Regions from separate parts of the Thermoanaerobacter siderophilus SR4 genome, predicted to be linked through region 2. Evidence: a T-box and tRNA genes for the amino acid it is inferred to sense, from the RefSeq annotation. Region 2 holds a T-box; the other holds one or more tRNA genes.

Region 1 (6,999 bases), 400 kb from region 2:
GGGTTTGGGCATGGTGTAGGAATGTCTCAATGGGGAGCTTATCAAATGGCTAAAGAGGGGAAAAAGGCGAAAGACATACTAAACTATTACTTTAAAAGCATAAATATAGTCAAGATTTGGGATTGAAGTCCTCCTATTGGAGGATTTTTTTGTTCTAAAAAAAGTACAAGATTCATAGATAATAATAGTCAATTAAAAAGAGGGGAGGTTTAAAATGGAAGATAAAAGGAACTTTTTAAGAGCGGGGAAACCTCATAATATTACAATTGAAAATAGAGAAAAAATCAGTATTTCTGGGGTAACAAATGTTGTAAGCTTTGACGAAGAAACCGTAATATTGGAGACGGATTTGGGAATTTTGACAATAAGAGGTCAAGGGCTTCACATTAATAAATTGAACCTTGATGACGGACAAGTGTCAATTGATGGAGAAATAGTAAATTTAAATTACAGTGACAAAAGTGGCCTTATAGGAAAATCAGGGGGATTCATAAGTAGAATGTTTAGATAAGTCGCATGTTGCGGCTTATTTTGTTTTATATACTCGATTTTAAAAAGTTTAATTGCTATAATAAATTTGGATATTTTTGCGCAAAGGAAGTAGAGAGGTGTGAAACAAATGAGTGAGGAGAGAAAAAATTGGTTTAGAAACATGACTACAAAAGAAAAAGTGGAATATATATGGGACTATTATAAAGTTCATATTATCACAGGCATATTGGTGATTTATCTATTAGGCGCTTTTACAAGCAGTGTCTTAAATAGAAAAGAATATGTATTGAATATTGCCTTCGTGGGGAAATATATGGACTTTGATAGGTTAAATGAATTTAGCAAAGAGGTTACTAAAGAATTGATTGGCGATCCTTCAGGCAAAAAACAAGCTTCTATTGATTTTTATGGGCTTGTAAAAAATCCAAATGGCAATTTTACTCTTGACCCTGCCTCAACTCAAAAATTAATGGCCAGAATGGGAGCGCAAGATATAGATGTCATTATTTTAGATAAAAATAATTTTGATATATTGGCAAGTCAAGGAGCTTTTTTGCGATTGGATGAGATAAAGGAGTTAAATTTATCAGGGTTAAATGTGGCAAAAGTAGAGGAACCCTCTAATGAGGTAAAACCAGGTGCTTACGGAATATACGTTGGATGGAATAATAAATATTTAAAAAATTTAGGATATGACTATAATGATAAAATTGTTGCAATTATTGCGAATGGACAGCACAAAGATTTGGCTATAAAATTTGTAAAATGGCTTTTGAATATAAAATAAAGGGGGAGAAAATTAATTGAAGAAAGTCTTTTTAGTAGATTTTGACGGTACTGTTACTAAAGTAGATACTGTTGATTTGATGGTGAATAAGTTTGCAAAGGATGGTTGGCAGTATTATGAGGAATTATGGGAAAAGGGGGAAATGTCTACTGAAGAATGCGCAATTGAGACATTAAAGCTTATGGAAATGAACGAGAAAAAACTTTTGGATTTGCTTTACACTATTGAGATAGATGATTATTTCTTGGAGTTTTTAAATTTTTGCAAAGTAAAGAATTATGAAGTTGTAATAGTGAGTGATGGATATGACTTTAATATAAAGGCCATTATGGATAAGTATGGGTTTAATGTAGAGTTTTATAGCAATAAGCTTTGGTTTGATAAGGGAGAAATAAAAGTGGATTTTCCATATAAGAGCAAGGATTGCAACAAATGTGGTATGTGTAAGCTGGAAGTATTGAATAGATACAAAAATGAGGGGTATTATGTAGTATATATAGGAGATGGATATTCAGATATTTGTGTTGTGAAATATGCTGATGAGGTTTTTGCAAAGGGGGTTTTAGAAAAATATTGCAAAGAAAATGATATTCCATATATTTCTTTTAAAAATTTTGGCGATATAATAGAAAAGTTAAAGCGATAAACTTATTGGGAGTTTATCGCTTTAATAATAGGTGGCAATACTTGTTTTTTTCTTGAGATGACATATGGGAGGTAAAAACTGTTATTTTTTATTTGTACGTTGAAGGCTCTTTCCAACAATTCTTTATTATTTCCTACAAAAAGTATTTCAGATCCTTCGTTTATTATGTCTGTAAGCATAAGTAGTAAAATATCATAACCTTTATCTTTTTTACTTTTTCCATAAAATTTATTAGGTCTTGTTTTAATTTTCCTGCATCTGTGAGAGTATTCACCTGACCTATGCCAATTTTATAATTATTTATTGTAAATTCTTTAAAATCTGTATAAAATATTTCTTCAACAGTTTTCCCTTCTAAAGAGGTACCTGCTTTGAACATTTCAGTTCCAAACTCATTTATGTCTATGTTAGCAATTTCTGCAAGTTTCTTAGCTGCTCTTACGTCTTCTGGTGTGCAAGTGGGGGATTTAAATACAAGAGTATCTGATAAAATAGCAGCGCACATTATTCCCGCTATTTTCGGTTCTGGGATTAGCCCTTTTTCCTCAAAAATTCGATTTATAATTGTAGCAGTAGAGCCTACTGGATGGTTTCTAAATAGTATTGGCTGCTCTGTTTCTATCGTCCCAATCCTGTGATGGTCAATTATTTCTAATATTCTTGCTTGTTCTATTCCTTCTACTGCTTGAGAGAATTCATTGTGGTCTACCATTATTACATTTTTTCTTTCATAGTCTAAAATATGTCGCCTTGCAAGTAGTCCTACAACTTTTCCTTCTTCATCGACAACTGGAAAGTTGCGGTATCTATATTTTAACATTACTTCTTTTACATCATCAATATAATCGCTGACTCTAAATGTTACTAGGTCTTCTTTTTTTATTACATATGATAATGGTATACTTTGGTTTAATAATTTAACAGTGTCAAAAGTATCTGGTACAACTTTTATAATTGTTACTTTGTATTGTTTAGCTAGTTCAAAAATTTTTTCTGAAATTCCGTTATTGCCAGTAATTATGAGAGCTTTTATTCCTTGTTGAATTGCAGCTTGCTGTATATCATCTCTGTCTCCAACGATTAAGATATCTCCTTTTTTTATTCTTTTTAACACATTTTCTTTGGACATTGCAGCTACTAAAATGTCGCCTTCAAGATAATCTACATATCTTAAAATTTCTTCTCCTTTCAAAGTAGCTAATATATTGTCAATAGGAATTTTATATTTAGATAATTCATGAGAAGAGGAAAGATATGCCTTTGCCAAATCTCCTACTGTTGCAATTCCTATTAATTTGTTCTCCTCATCTACTACTGCTATTGTTCTAATGTTTTTTTCCATCATAGCGTTCCATGCTTCAAACATGGAGGTGTTTTCTTTAAAAACAAGAGATTTATCAAATTTAATGTCTTGTACTTGGGTATATACATTTTCAATAAAAGTAGGCTTTTCTACTCCAAAATAGTCTAATACAAATTTTGTCTCTCGGTTTATAGGACCTAATCTAACAGGTATAGCATTTATACCTTCAGATATGCGCTTTAGATAGGCATAAGCAATAGCTGAGCAAATAGAATCGGTATCTGGATTTTTATGTCCGGAAACATATACTGTTGTCATGATGCATCGCCCCTATTTTAGTTTCATTCTTGTTGCAGTGGATAAATATAATATAACAAGAAAAGGAGGGTATGTAAATGGTAATAACCATACAAAGTCAAATTTATGCATTTTTAGTTACAGTGTATGGCGGTTTTGTGCTGGGATTTATATACGATATTTTTAAAGTGACAAGGCAAGTTTTTAGGCTTAAAAAAACTTTTTCTAATATTGCCGATATTATATTTTGGCTTTTTGGGACAATTACTATGCTTTATTTTATGTATATAAGCAATTACGTTGAAATCAGGCTTTATAGTTTTTTAGGATTTGCAATTGGAGTTATTCTTTATTATGTGTTACTAAGTTATTTCATCACCCAAGCTTTAATTGGAATTTATGAATTTACAATAAAGTTTTTAAAAAAGATGGCAGAAATTATTATATACCCTGTTAAAATAGTAGTCAATTTTTTTATTGTTCCTTATAGGTTTACAAGAAAAATTTTAACTTTGCCTGGTGCTTTTCTAAAAAATAATTTAACCTATTTTAAGATTTTTAAGAGGAAAAAATAGAGGATTTTTTAAAGAGATGTCGAATAAAAATAATAGATTAATCCGCATTGTGAAAGTAGGTGTTTTGAGTGAAAAAACTAAAGAAGATATTGTTTTTTGCCTTTATTGCATATATTGGATTTACTTTTTTTCAGCAGCAAGTTGCATTAGAGAAACTTAATAATAGGTATAGGGATTTGAAAAATAAAGAAGCTGCAGTAATGAAAGAAAATAAGTATTTAAATGAATTACTTCACCAGATAAATAGTGAAAGTTTTATTGAAAATGAGGCAAGGCAAAAATTGGGGTTGGTTAAAAAAGGAGAAATAATTTATGTAGATATTTCAAAAACTAAGACACAAGAGACAAAAAAGTGATTTCGAAAAATTTATCTTGAAATATTTTGTATTTTAATATATAATGAACTCATTAATAAAATTTTTAGAGGGAGGATCTTTATTTATATGCCATTTGAGGTTGGAGATGTTGTTGAGGGCACTGTGTTAAACATCACAGACTTTGGAGCATTTATTCAGCTACCAGAGGGAAAAACTGGGTTGGTGCATATTTCGGAAGTTGCTAATACCTATGTAAAAGACATTAGGGAGCATTTGAAGGAGCATGATAAAGTAAAAGTAAAAATATTGTCCATGGATGCTAATGGAAGAATAAGTTTGTCAATCAAAAAGGCTTTGCCTAAAAAAAATAATAATAATAAAGAAAGAGATCCAAAGGATTTTGTATGGCAGAGCAATAGGAATTATAATACTAATAGTTCTTTTGAAGAGAGATTGCTTAAGTTTTTAAAGGATTCAGACGAAAGACAGCAACAGCTGCGAAAGAATTTTGATTCCAAGAGAAGAAACACAGGCTACAGAAGAAGCAATGGATATTAACTTCGGGTTATGCCCGAAGATTTTTCATAAAGGGTTTTTACCTGTGATAGTTGGGGGTTATTATGAGAATTTGTGCGATTGATATAGGGACAAATTCAATACGCCAACTTATATGTGACATAGATAATGAAAATATAAACAAGATACAAAAAGACGTTGAAATAACTCGATTAGGGGAAGGAATTTCTAAAACGGGGAAGTTAAATAATAATGCGATACAGAGAAGCATTGAAGTGATTGAACGCTTTGTGAAATTGGCCCAAGAAAAAGGCGCAGAAGTTATATATGCTTTTGCAACATCTGCGATGAGGGATGCTAAAAATAAAGATGCTTTTTTTGAGCAAATTGGAAAACTTGGGCTAGAGGTAGAAATTATAGATGGAGAAACAGAGAGCTTGTTTGGATACATCGGAGCGGTGATGGGAGTTAATAAGGAAGATGCTCTGGTGTTAGATATAGGAGGAGGAAGTACTGAATTAGCGTACAAAGGTAGAGAATTTGTAAAAGAAAGTTTTGATATAGGGGCTGTGAGGCTTACTGAAAAATTTATTAAAAATGATCCTCCTACAACTGAGGAATATGATGAAATTAGGTTACACATAATAGATGCAGTGGTAAATTCCATTGATAAGTACAAAGAGGTTGAAAATGTTATCGGCATAGGAGGAACGATAACAACTCTTGCCGCAGTTTCTCAGCAATTAGAAATTTATTCTCAAGAAAAAGTCCATGGCTATCAGTTAAAAAAGGAAGAAATTAAAAGGATTTTAGATAAATTTATGTCTGTTACATTGGAAGAACGAAAAAAATTTTTGGATTGCAGCCCCAAAGGGCTGATATAATAATTGCGGGAACTGCTATATTACTGACTATATTAGAAATGCTGAGTTTCAAAGAAATAACGGTTAGTGAGTGGGATAATTTAGAAGGAGCAGTCCTCTATAAATTTGGGGAATTTAAGCTATAGAAATGGAATTTTCATTTGAAGTTGCAAAAGTGGATAAAAAACTATTGACTTAAAGATATAGATATAATATAATAAATACTGTCTCAAGGAGATGAAGCCGGAGTGGCGGAACTGGCAGACGCACAGGACTTAAAATCCTGCGGGCCCTAAAAGCCCGTACCGGTTCGAGTCCGGTCTCCGGCACCAATGGCGCGGGGTGGAGCAGTCCGGTAGCTCGTCGGGCTCATAACCCGGAGGTCGTAGGTTCAAATCCTACCCCCGCAACCAAAAATATGGCGGCGTAGCTCAGTTGGCCAGAGCATGCGGTTCATACCCGCAGTGTCGGTGGTTCAAATCCACTCGCCGCTACCATCAAAGAACGGAAATCGTCACCTATCCAGAAATAGAGTTCACATTTTATTTCATCTGGAGTGACGATTATTTTTTTTATGTAGTTCTTGAGGACTTCTTTAATTTCCTGAGGATTTTTTGATGAGTTAATTTTTTCTCTATCTTTTTCAAAGATTTTTAAAATCATTTCTGGTGTAATAAAACTTGTTTCTTTTTTATTTTCTAATTCATTAAGTCTATAGATAATTTCATTTCTTAATGTTTCTAGCTCATTCATTTTTTCTTTCATTATTGGCTGGAACATGCCTTGAGCGATGGCTTCTACTATGTTTTTCATCTGCTCTTCAATCTCCTTATAGCGCTTTTTTAAAAGAGTAATTTCTTCTACTCTTTCTTTATTTAACTTCTGATTTTCTTCATTTAAAAGTTTAGCTAACACTGGTGCTACTTTTGGGTCAAATATTCTTCTGTTTAGTTCTTCTATAACAAAAGTTTCTAATTTTTCTTTATTTATGTCTCTATTTGTGCACTGCTTAGTTCTATCTTTTCTGCTACATCTATAAGTTACATATTTTCCTCTACTTAAGCATCCTACCATTTTAGAACCGCATAATCCACAGTAGACAAGGCCTGACAAAAGATATACTCTTTTTGCAGAATTAGCTCCTCTTGTTATTTTTCTTTCTTCCATTTTCTTTTGTACTTGTTCGAACAGGTCTTTATCTAT
Region 2 (6,999 bases):
ACCTAAACACAGGCGTATCTAAACTCATATTTACTTTGTCTTGTGGTCCTAAAGTTATACTATTTTGTTGAAATACTTCTTTTACATTAGATGCAGCAGTGTAAATATCTTTTGCTTTTCCACCCACACAGATAGTGATAGGAACTGCTCTTTTGATAGTCACCTTCATGCCATTTTTTAAAGCAGTGTCTAAAGAAGGCGTTACTACATCTTCTTTTCTTAGCTTAATTCCTTTCTCTTCTAACAAATCCTTAACTGTTGATTTAAATGTTGTAACAACCATTTTTTTATCTTCATCCTGAAGGGTTATTTCCTTTTTTAAGCTTGCGTATGTTATAGCTCCGACAATCAATAGGAATACTGCAGCCAACGTTAGAAGAGCAACTGGTTTTTTAACTATTTCACCAAGTCGCTTTCTAAACTTGTCTGTATCCATCCCATAGCCTCCTGTTAAAAATTTAATTTAGGGGAGTCGTAAGTAATTTTAATCCAATTAAATTGATTTGTCAAATTTTTATACACAATTTTTCATTTATGGGGAAACCAAACTCAATGATATTATACGCATTTTTTTGACTTTTGATACCTCCCCTCAAAACAGGAGGTTGTTTTTTAAAACTTTTATTTGAGAGGGATGTTAAAAAGTTTTATAGCATTTTCAGCAGTAATCCTACAAACCTCCTCATAAGGCATCTCTCTTAATTCTGCAATTTTTTTCGCTACAAATTTCACATACACCGGTGTATTCCTTTTTCCTCTATAAGGCTCAGGAGTAAGATAAGGGCTATCTGTCTCAATTAAAAGTTTTTCAAAGGGAACAGCTTTTGCTACTTCTTTAGGTTTTTTTGCATTTTTAAATGTCACAGGCCCTCCTAAAGAAATGTAAAAATTCATTTCAATTACTTGAAAAGCCATTTCAACACTTCCCGAATAACTGTGAAAAACCCCTCTTAAATCTTTTGTCCATTCCTGTTTTAATATATCTAGTATATCTCCATGAGCATCCCTATTGTGTATTATTATTGGAAGATTTAGCTTTTTCGCAAGCCTTATTTGTTTTATAAAAATCTCTTTTTGAAACTCTTTGGGAGGGTCGTCGTAATAATAATCTAACCCTATTTCTCCTATTGCTACAACCTTTTCCTGTAAAGCTAATCTCTCTATTTCTTCCACTTTGTCAAATTCCCTTTGTGCATCATGGGGATGAATTCCAACAGAAGCATATATAAAGTCATAGTTATGAGCTAGCTCAATAGACTGTTTAGAAGTTAAGAGGTTAGACCCCACATTTATTAAAAATGTGAGGTCTTTTTTACATTCTTCAATAACTTTTTCTCTATCTCTATCGTATTTCTCATCTTCAAGATGAGCGTGAGAATCTACCAACAATTTTATCACTCCTTAGCTTATCTTTGCCCCACTTTCTATATCCCTGTCCACTGTAAGAAGGGACATTTTTCCTTCGGTAGATGCTGCTAAAAGCATTCCTTGAGACTCAATACCCTTTAGTTTCTTTGGCTCCAGATTATATACAATAATTATTTTCTTTCCTATAAGCTCTTCAGGAGTGTAATAACGAGCAATTCCTCCTACAATTTGCCTTGTCTCCTCTCCCACTTTAAGCTTCATCTTTATAAGCTTGTCAGAGCCTTCCACTTTTTCGGCTTCCAAAATCTCTGCAACCCTAAGCTGAATTTTTGCAAAATCCTCAATAGTGATATAATCTATCTTTTTCTCTTCCTCCTCTGCTTTTTCTTCTATAGCACTCAGTTCCTTATTTACATCTATTCTCGGGAAAATAATTTCTCCTCTTTTTACTTTTGTACCTTCTTTTAACAAGCCAAACTTTAAGCTCTCCCAAGTCGTCAAATCTTTTTCTATTCCTAATTGTTCAAACATTTTTTGCGGGGTATTTGGCATAAAAGGAGATATAAGTATTGCAATAAATCTCAAAGCTTCCGCTAAATTATACAAAACAGTACCCAATCTTTCCTTTTTGCTTTCATCTTTCGCTAAAATCCAAGGCATTGTTTCATCAATGTACTTATTAGCTCGTCTTACTAATTTCCATATTTCAATTAAAGCGTTGGAAAACTGAAGTTTATCCATGTACTCTTCAACAGTTTTAGGTAGATTCTGTGCAGTATTTATAAGGTCATCATCTACTTCTTCTTTTTGTGAAGGCTTTGGCAGAATGCCCTCAAAGTATTTTTCAATCATTGTAACAGTCCTACTCAGCAAGTTTCCAAGGTCATTAGCAAGGTCTGAATTTATTCTGTTTATCAAAGCTTCATTAGAAAACACTCCATCCGCCCCAAAAGGAACTTCTCTCAAAAGAAAATATCTTACAGCATCCACGCCATATTTCCTAACCAGCTCTTTAGGGTCTACTACATTGCCTTTAGATTTTGACATCTTGCCTCCTTCCAGTATAAGCCAACCGTGTCCAAACACTTTTTTAGGAAGGGGCAAGTCAAGAGCCATAAGCATTGCTGGCCATATTATTGTGTGAAACCTCATTATCTCTTTTCCAACCAAATGAACATCTGCTGGCCAGTATTTTTTAAAGTCGTCGTCATGGTCTGTAGAATATCCTAAAGCAGTTATGTAATTTGACAAAGCATCTATCCAAACATAAATCACATGTCTTGGGTCAAAAGGTACCTTTATACCCCAGTCAAACGAACTCCTTGAGACAAACAAATCCTCCAAACCTGATTTTATAAAGTTTATCATCTCATTGCGCCTTGACTCCGGCTGTATAAAATCAGGATGTTCATCATAATATTGTAACAGCCTATCCCCATATTTAGACAATTTAAAAAAATACCCTTCTTCTTTTACCCTTTCTACTGGTCTACCACAGTCTGGGCATTTCCCATCTACAAGCTGGCTTTCTGTCCAGAAAGATTCACAAGGAGTACAGTACCATCCCTCATATTCGCTTTTGTATATATCTCCTTTTTCATACAATTTCGTGAATATTTTTTGTACTATTTCCTCATGATATTTATCGGTTGTGCGAATAAATTGGTCATTACTTATATCCATTGTCTTCCATAAATCTTTTATCCATTCAACTATCCCGTCTACATATTCTTTAGGAGACATCCCTTTTTCTCTTGCTATTCTTTGAATTTTTTGCCCATGTTCATCAGTACCGGTCAAAAACTTGACATCATATCCGGTAAGCCTTTTAAACCTTGCCATCGCATCTGCAGCAACTGTAGTATATGAATGACCAATATGTAATTTATCACTGGGATAATAGATAGGTGTCGTAATGTAAAAAGTCTTTTTCATATCCATCCTCCTCTTTTTTTGTAAATAAAAAACTCGCCTCCACATAAGGGGCGAGATTGTCGCGGTACCACCCTTCTTCACATGCGCCTCACGACGCATGCCTCACAGAGTGCTAACACACTCCTACCCTGTAACGGGAGTTCCCGGTAAAACCTACTAGCCTTCGGCAGTACGGCTCCGGAGCCATCTTCAAAAGCCCAAACTTTATCGGTTCGCACCTCGCCCGACTCTCTGTGAAAGTTCAAGCTTTTTACTCTTTCCTTCATCGCCTTTTACTATATCTATTTATTCTTTAATATACCCTTTATAAAAAGTATTGTCAACTACCTTTTTAGTATATTTTCTGCATTAGTATAGCTTTTACAATTACACTCGTCGCAATATATCACATTTATGAAATCAAACCTCAAAAAAATGAACAACTTTTTGATATAGAAGCCGCTTCAGATGTAAAATATTTTACAAAAAGTAAAAACTATTCTTTTGATGTTTTAATCGAAATAGGTAAGGGTCAAAAAAATCCAAAAGAAAAAAGCAATTATACAAAAATAAAAGCTTTTTCATTTTCCTCTCTATCCCAAAAATGCTAACAATATTATATAATTGATTTTTAGTAATTGTCATCATAAATTTTTCTTATAATTTGGTTTCTTACACAAAAAAGTGTTAAAATAAATATCGAGAACATCAAAAAAATATAGAAAGGAAGGATTGCAATGCCTTTTATAACAATTGAAGGACCTGACAATTTAAGTAAGGAAACAAAAGCAAAACTTATTTCTGAACTTACAAAAGCAGCTTCACAAGTACTCAATATTCCTATAAATGCATTCTCAGTGATTATAAAAGAAAATAATCCAGACAATATAGGCGTAGGAGGAACCCCTCTCTCTGAACTACATAAAAAATAACTCTTATAAAAAAGAGATGCAGCGAAAATTTTTGCATCTCTTTTTAAATTATATTTTCTCTATTTTCATTCTTTCTTTTACAAACTCTACAGCATCTTCTTTATCTTGAATTTCTCCGTAAAATCTATTTTTCCTTATTTCATATAAAATCTGTCCTAATTTTTTCCCATCTTTTACATCAAAATTTATTATTATATCCAGCGGCGAAAGTAATGGTTTTTCTGTTTCTTTAAATTCTACATATCTTTTTAAAAGCTTGGTAATATAATCTGTAAACTTTGGTATCTCTTCCTCTTTACCTAAATTAAGCCTTGTAGCAGTAAAATCAGCCTGAGATAAAAGTAGAATCGCTATTGAATCATCCTTAAGTTCGGAAAAAAATCTAAAAAGAGATTTATTCGTTGGTCCGCCATTTACATAGTACATTAAAGGCTTCATGTGATAAAGGACAAGCTTCTTTAGCAAAGAAGACTCTTTTTTGGGCATTTTCATCCTTGATGCTATCTTTTTTACGATTTCTGCTCCTTTTGTCTCGTGGTTGTAAAAATGTACTCTATTTTCAGTATCAATGTATATGGATTCTGGTTTGCCTATATCGTGAAAAAGAGCTCCAAGTTTTATTATGTCCTTTACTTTGTTGTCAGAAGAAAGCTTTCTATCTAAATACTCCGAAACTATATCATATACGTCTTTGGGAAATCTCATAGAATTTATGATATTTTCGTATTCTTCTACAGTTTTTAGTGAATGTATCCAAGCATTTGTAAGGTGATAATAGCACTTTCCTACTTCTTTCATTTTAGCAACTTCTTCAAATATATTTTCCATAAGCTTTAAATCTTCCATCATTCTTAAATATTTGTGAGAATTCTTTTCTTTTAATATTATAAAAATTTCATTCATTATTCTCTCTGGCGCCACTTGTTTTATAAGCTCTGCTTCTTCTCTTATTTTAGCCTTTGTGCCCTCATCAATATCAAATTTGTAAGTCGCAGCAAATCTCACAGCTCTCAAAGCCCTTAAAGGGTCTTCTTTAAAAGTCATCACACCAACATGCTTTATTTTCCTGTTTTTTATGTCCGTCACGCCACCAAAAGGGTCAATAATATATTCAAATTCAAAATAATCCGTCAGTTTTATAGCCATAGCATTCATTGTAAAGTCTCTATGAGCCAAATCGATGTATATGTCTTCACCTCTTAAATTAGTAAAATCCAATATTTCATCTCCTACCACAACCCTATATGTGCCTTTTTCAGCCATAAAAGGCACAAAAGTACCCCCTAATTTTTCTGCCGCTAATTTGGCAATTTTCTCTGCATCTTCCTGAACTACAAAATCATAATCTTTAGCTTCTCTATTTAAAATCCTGTCCCTTATGTATCCCCCAACAATATACAAATTATATGCTTCTTTTCCTAATTTTCTTATTAATTTTGGTATTGTTGACACAAAAAATCATTCCTTTCCTTTTAAAAGGCAAAACAACATTACACTATATAGTATAACAAAAGTGAAAAAGTATACAAGTATTAAAAAAATAATCTGCTATAAAATACACACGAAAGTATTGCAACAATATCTGCAAAAATTCCAGAGATAACAGAATGTCTCATCTTTTTTATTCCCACTGCCCCATAGTAAACAGCAAGAACATAAAAAGTGGTCTCAGTAGATCCATACATAGCAGAAGCCATTTTCCCGATTAGAGAATCGGCACCATGAGTTTTTATAATCTCAGTCGCAATCCCCAAAGCACCACTTCCCGAAAGGGGCCTTATTAAAGCAAGAGGCACAAGCTCCTGTGGCATGCCTATTTTATTTGTAAGAGGCATTAAAAATTTCCCTAACAAGTCAAGGGCGCCTGACGCTCTTAATACGCCTATTGCCACAAGCATCGCTACAAGAGCTGGAAATATTTTTACAACTACAGAAATTCCTTCTTTTGCCCCATCAACAAAAACTTCATACACTTTGACATTTTTTATGATTCCATAAAAAGGAATAATAAAAACAAGTATGGGGATAATCCATTCAGATATAATTTTAATCATTATTATTTTCACTCCTTAAATATAGGCATTTTTTCAAGGTATTTATTCAAAATAAGGCCAGCTACAAGAGCAGTGCTGGTTGAAAGTACGCTGACAATCACAAAATCCGCAGGATTTTTAGCTCCCAAAGAAGCCCTTATTCCAATCATCACTGCAGGTATAAGCTGTATTGAAGCTGTATTTATCACTAAAAAGCGGCACATAGCATTTGAAGCACTGTCTTTTTTATTAAGCTCTTGAAGGTATTCCATAGCCTTAATCCCAAAAGGTGTTGCTGCATTACCTAATCCCAACATATTAGCTGATATATTCATTATCATCGCTGAAATAGCTGGGTGATCTTTTGGCACATCAGGAAAAAGCCTTATAATTGTAGGTTTTAGTAATTTTGCGATAATATCTGTAAGGCCTGACTTATCTGCAATTTTCATTATTCCAAGCCATAAAGACATTACACCAACTAGCCCTATCGAAATAGCAACAGCAGTCTGTGCTGAATCAATTATAGCTTTGGATACTTCTGCCATTCTGCCATTTATTATTCCTACTAAAACTCCTATCGCTATCATAAAAAACCATATGTAATTTATCATGGTATAGCCCTCCCAAATTACCAAAAAAACTTCGTTTATGCTTTTCTTCTTATGTAATAAAATTTATGTTATTAACCTTAAAAAATTCCAAAAAAGGTGTTGACTTATTTTTCAAAACTTGGTATTATTATAAGTGAA

Evidence for each region. The T-box of region 2 lies ahead of metG (methionine--tRNA ligase). A T-box ahead of a tRNA ligase gene usually reads a tRNA of that ligase, here a tRNA-Met.
Region 1: it encodes a tRNA-Met, which carries the amino acid that the T-box ahead of metG (methionine--tRNA ligase) is inferred to sense. The anticodon was not compared.

What each region holds. Positions count from the first base shown of each region.
Region 1 is NZ_CM001486.1:967,545-974,543, reverse strand. It holds gene THESIDRAFT1_RS04765 (SpoIID/LytB domain-containing protein) at 1-126, shown strand, start outside; gene yabP (sporulation protein YabP) at 215-511, shown strand; gene THESIDRAFT1_RS04755 (extracellular solute-binding protein) at 620-1,279, shown strand; gene THESIDRAFT1_RS04750 (MtnX-like HAD-IB family phosphatase) at 1,296-1,925, shown strand; partial or broken gene THESIDRAFT1_RS04745 (putative manganese-dependent inorganic diphosphatase) at 1,928-3,546, opposite strand; gene yabQ (spore cortex biosynthesis protein YabQ) at 3,624-4,100, shown strand; gene THESIDRAFT1_RS04735 (FtsB family cell division protein) at 4,169-4,456, shown strand; gene THESIDRAFT1_RS04730 (S1 domain-containing RNA-binding protein) at 4,544-4,975, shown strand; partial or broken gene THESIDRAFT1_RS04725 (Ppx/GppA phosphatase family protein) at 5,038-5,942, shown strand; tRNA gene THESIDRAFT1_RS04720 (tRNA-Leu) at 6,039-6,128, shown strand; tRNA gene THESIDRAFT1_RS04715 (tRNA-Met) at 6,133-6,209, shown strand; tRNA gene THESIDRAFT1_RS04710 (tRNA-Met) at 6,217-6,293, shown strand; gene THESIDRAFT1_RS12920 (recombinase family protein) at 6,250-6,999, opposite strand, start outside.
Region 2 is NZ_CM001486.1:1,369,040-1,376,038, reverse strand. It holds gene THESIDRAFT1_RS06675 (ubiquitin-like domain-containing protein) at 1-436, opposite strand, end outside; gene THESIDRAFT1_RS06670 (TatD family hydrolase) at 622-1,389, opposite strand; gene metG (methionine--tRNA ligase) at 1,402-3,348, opposite strand; T-box leader at 3,347-3,578, opposite strand; gene dmpI (4-oxalocrotonate tautomerase DmpI) at 4,020-4,214, shown strand; gene THESIDRAFT1_RS06655 (CCA tRNA nucleotidyltransferase) at 4,263-5,666, opposite strand; gene THESIDRAFT1_RS06650 (spore maturation protein) at 5,747-6,268, opposite strand; gene THESIDRAFT1_RS06645 (nucleoside recognition domain-containing protein) at 6,277-6,861, opposite strand.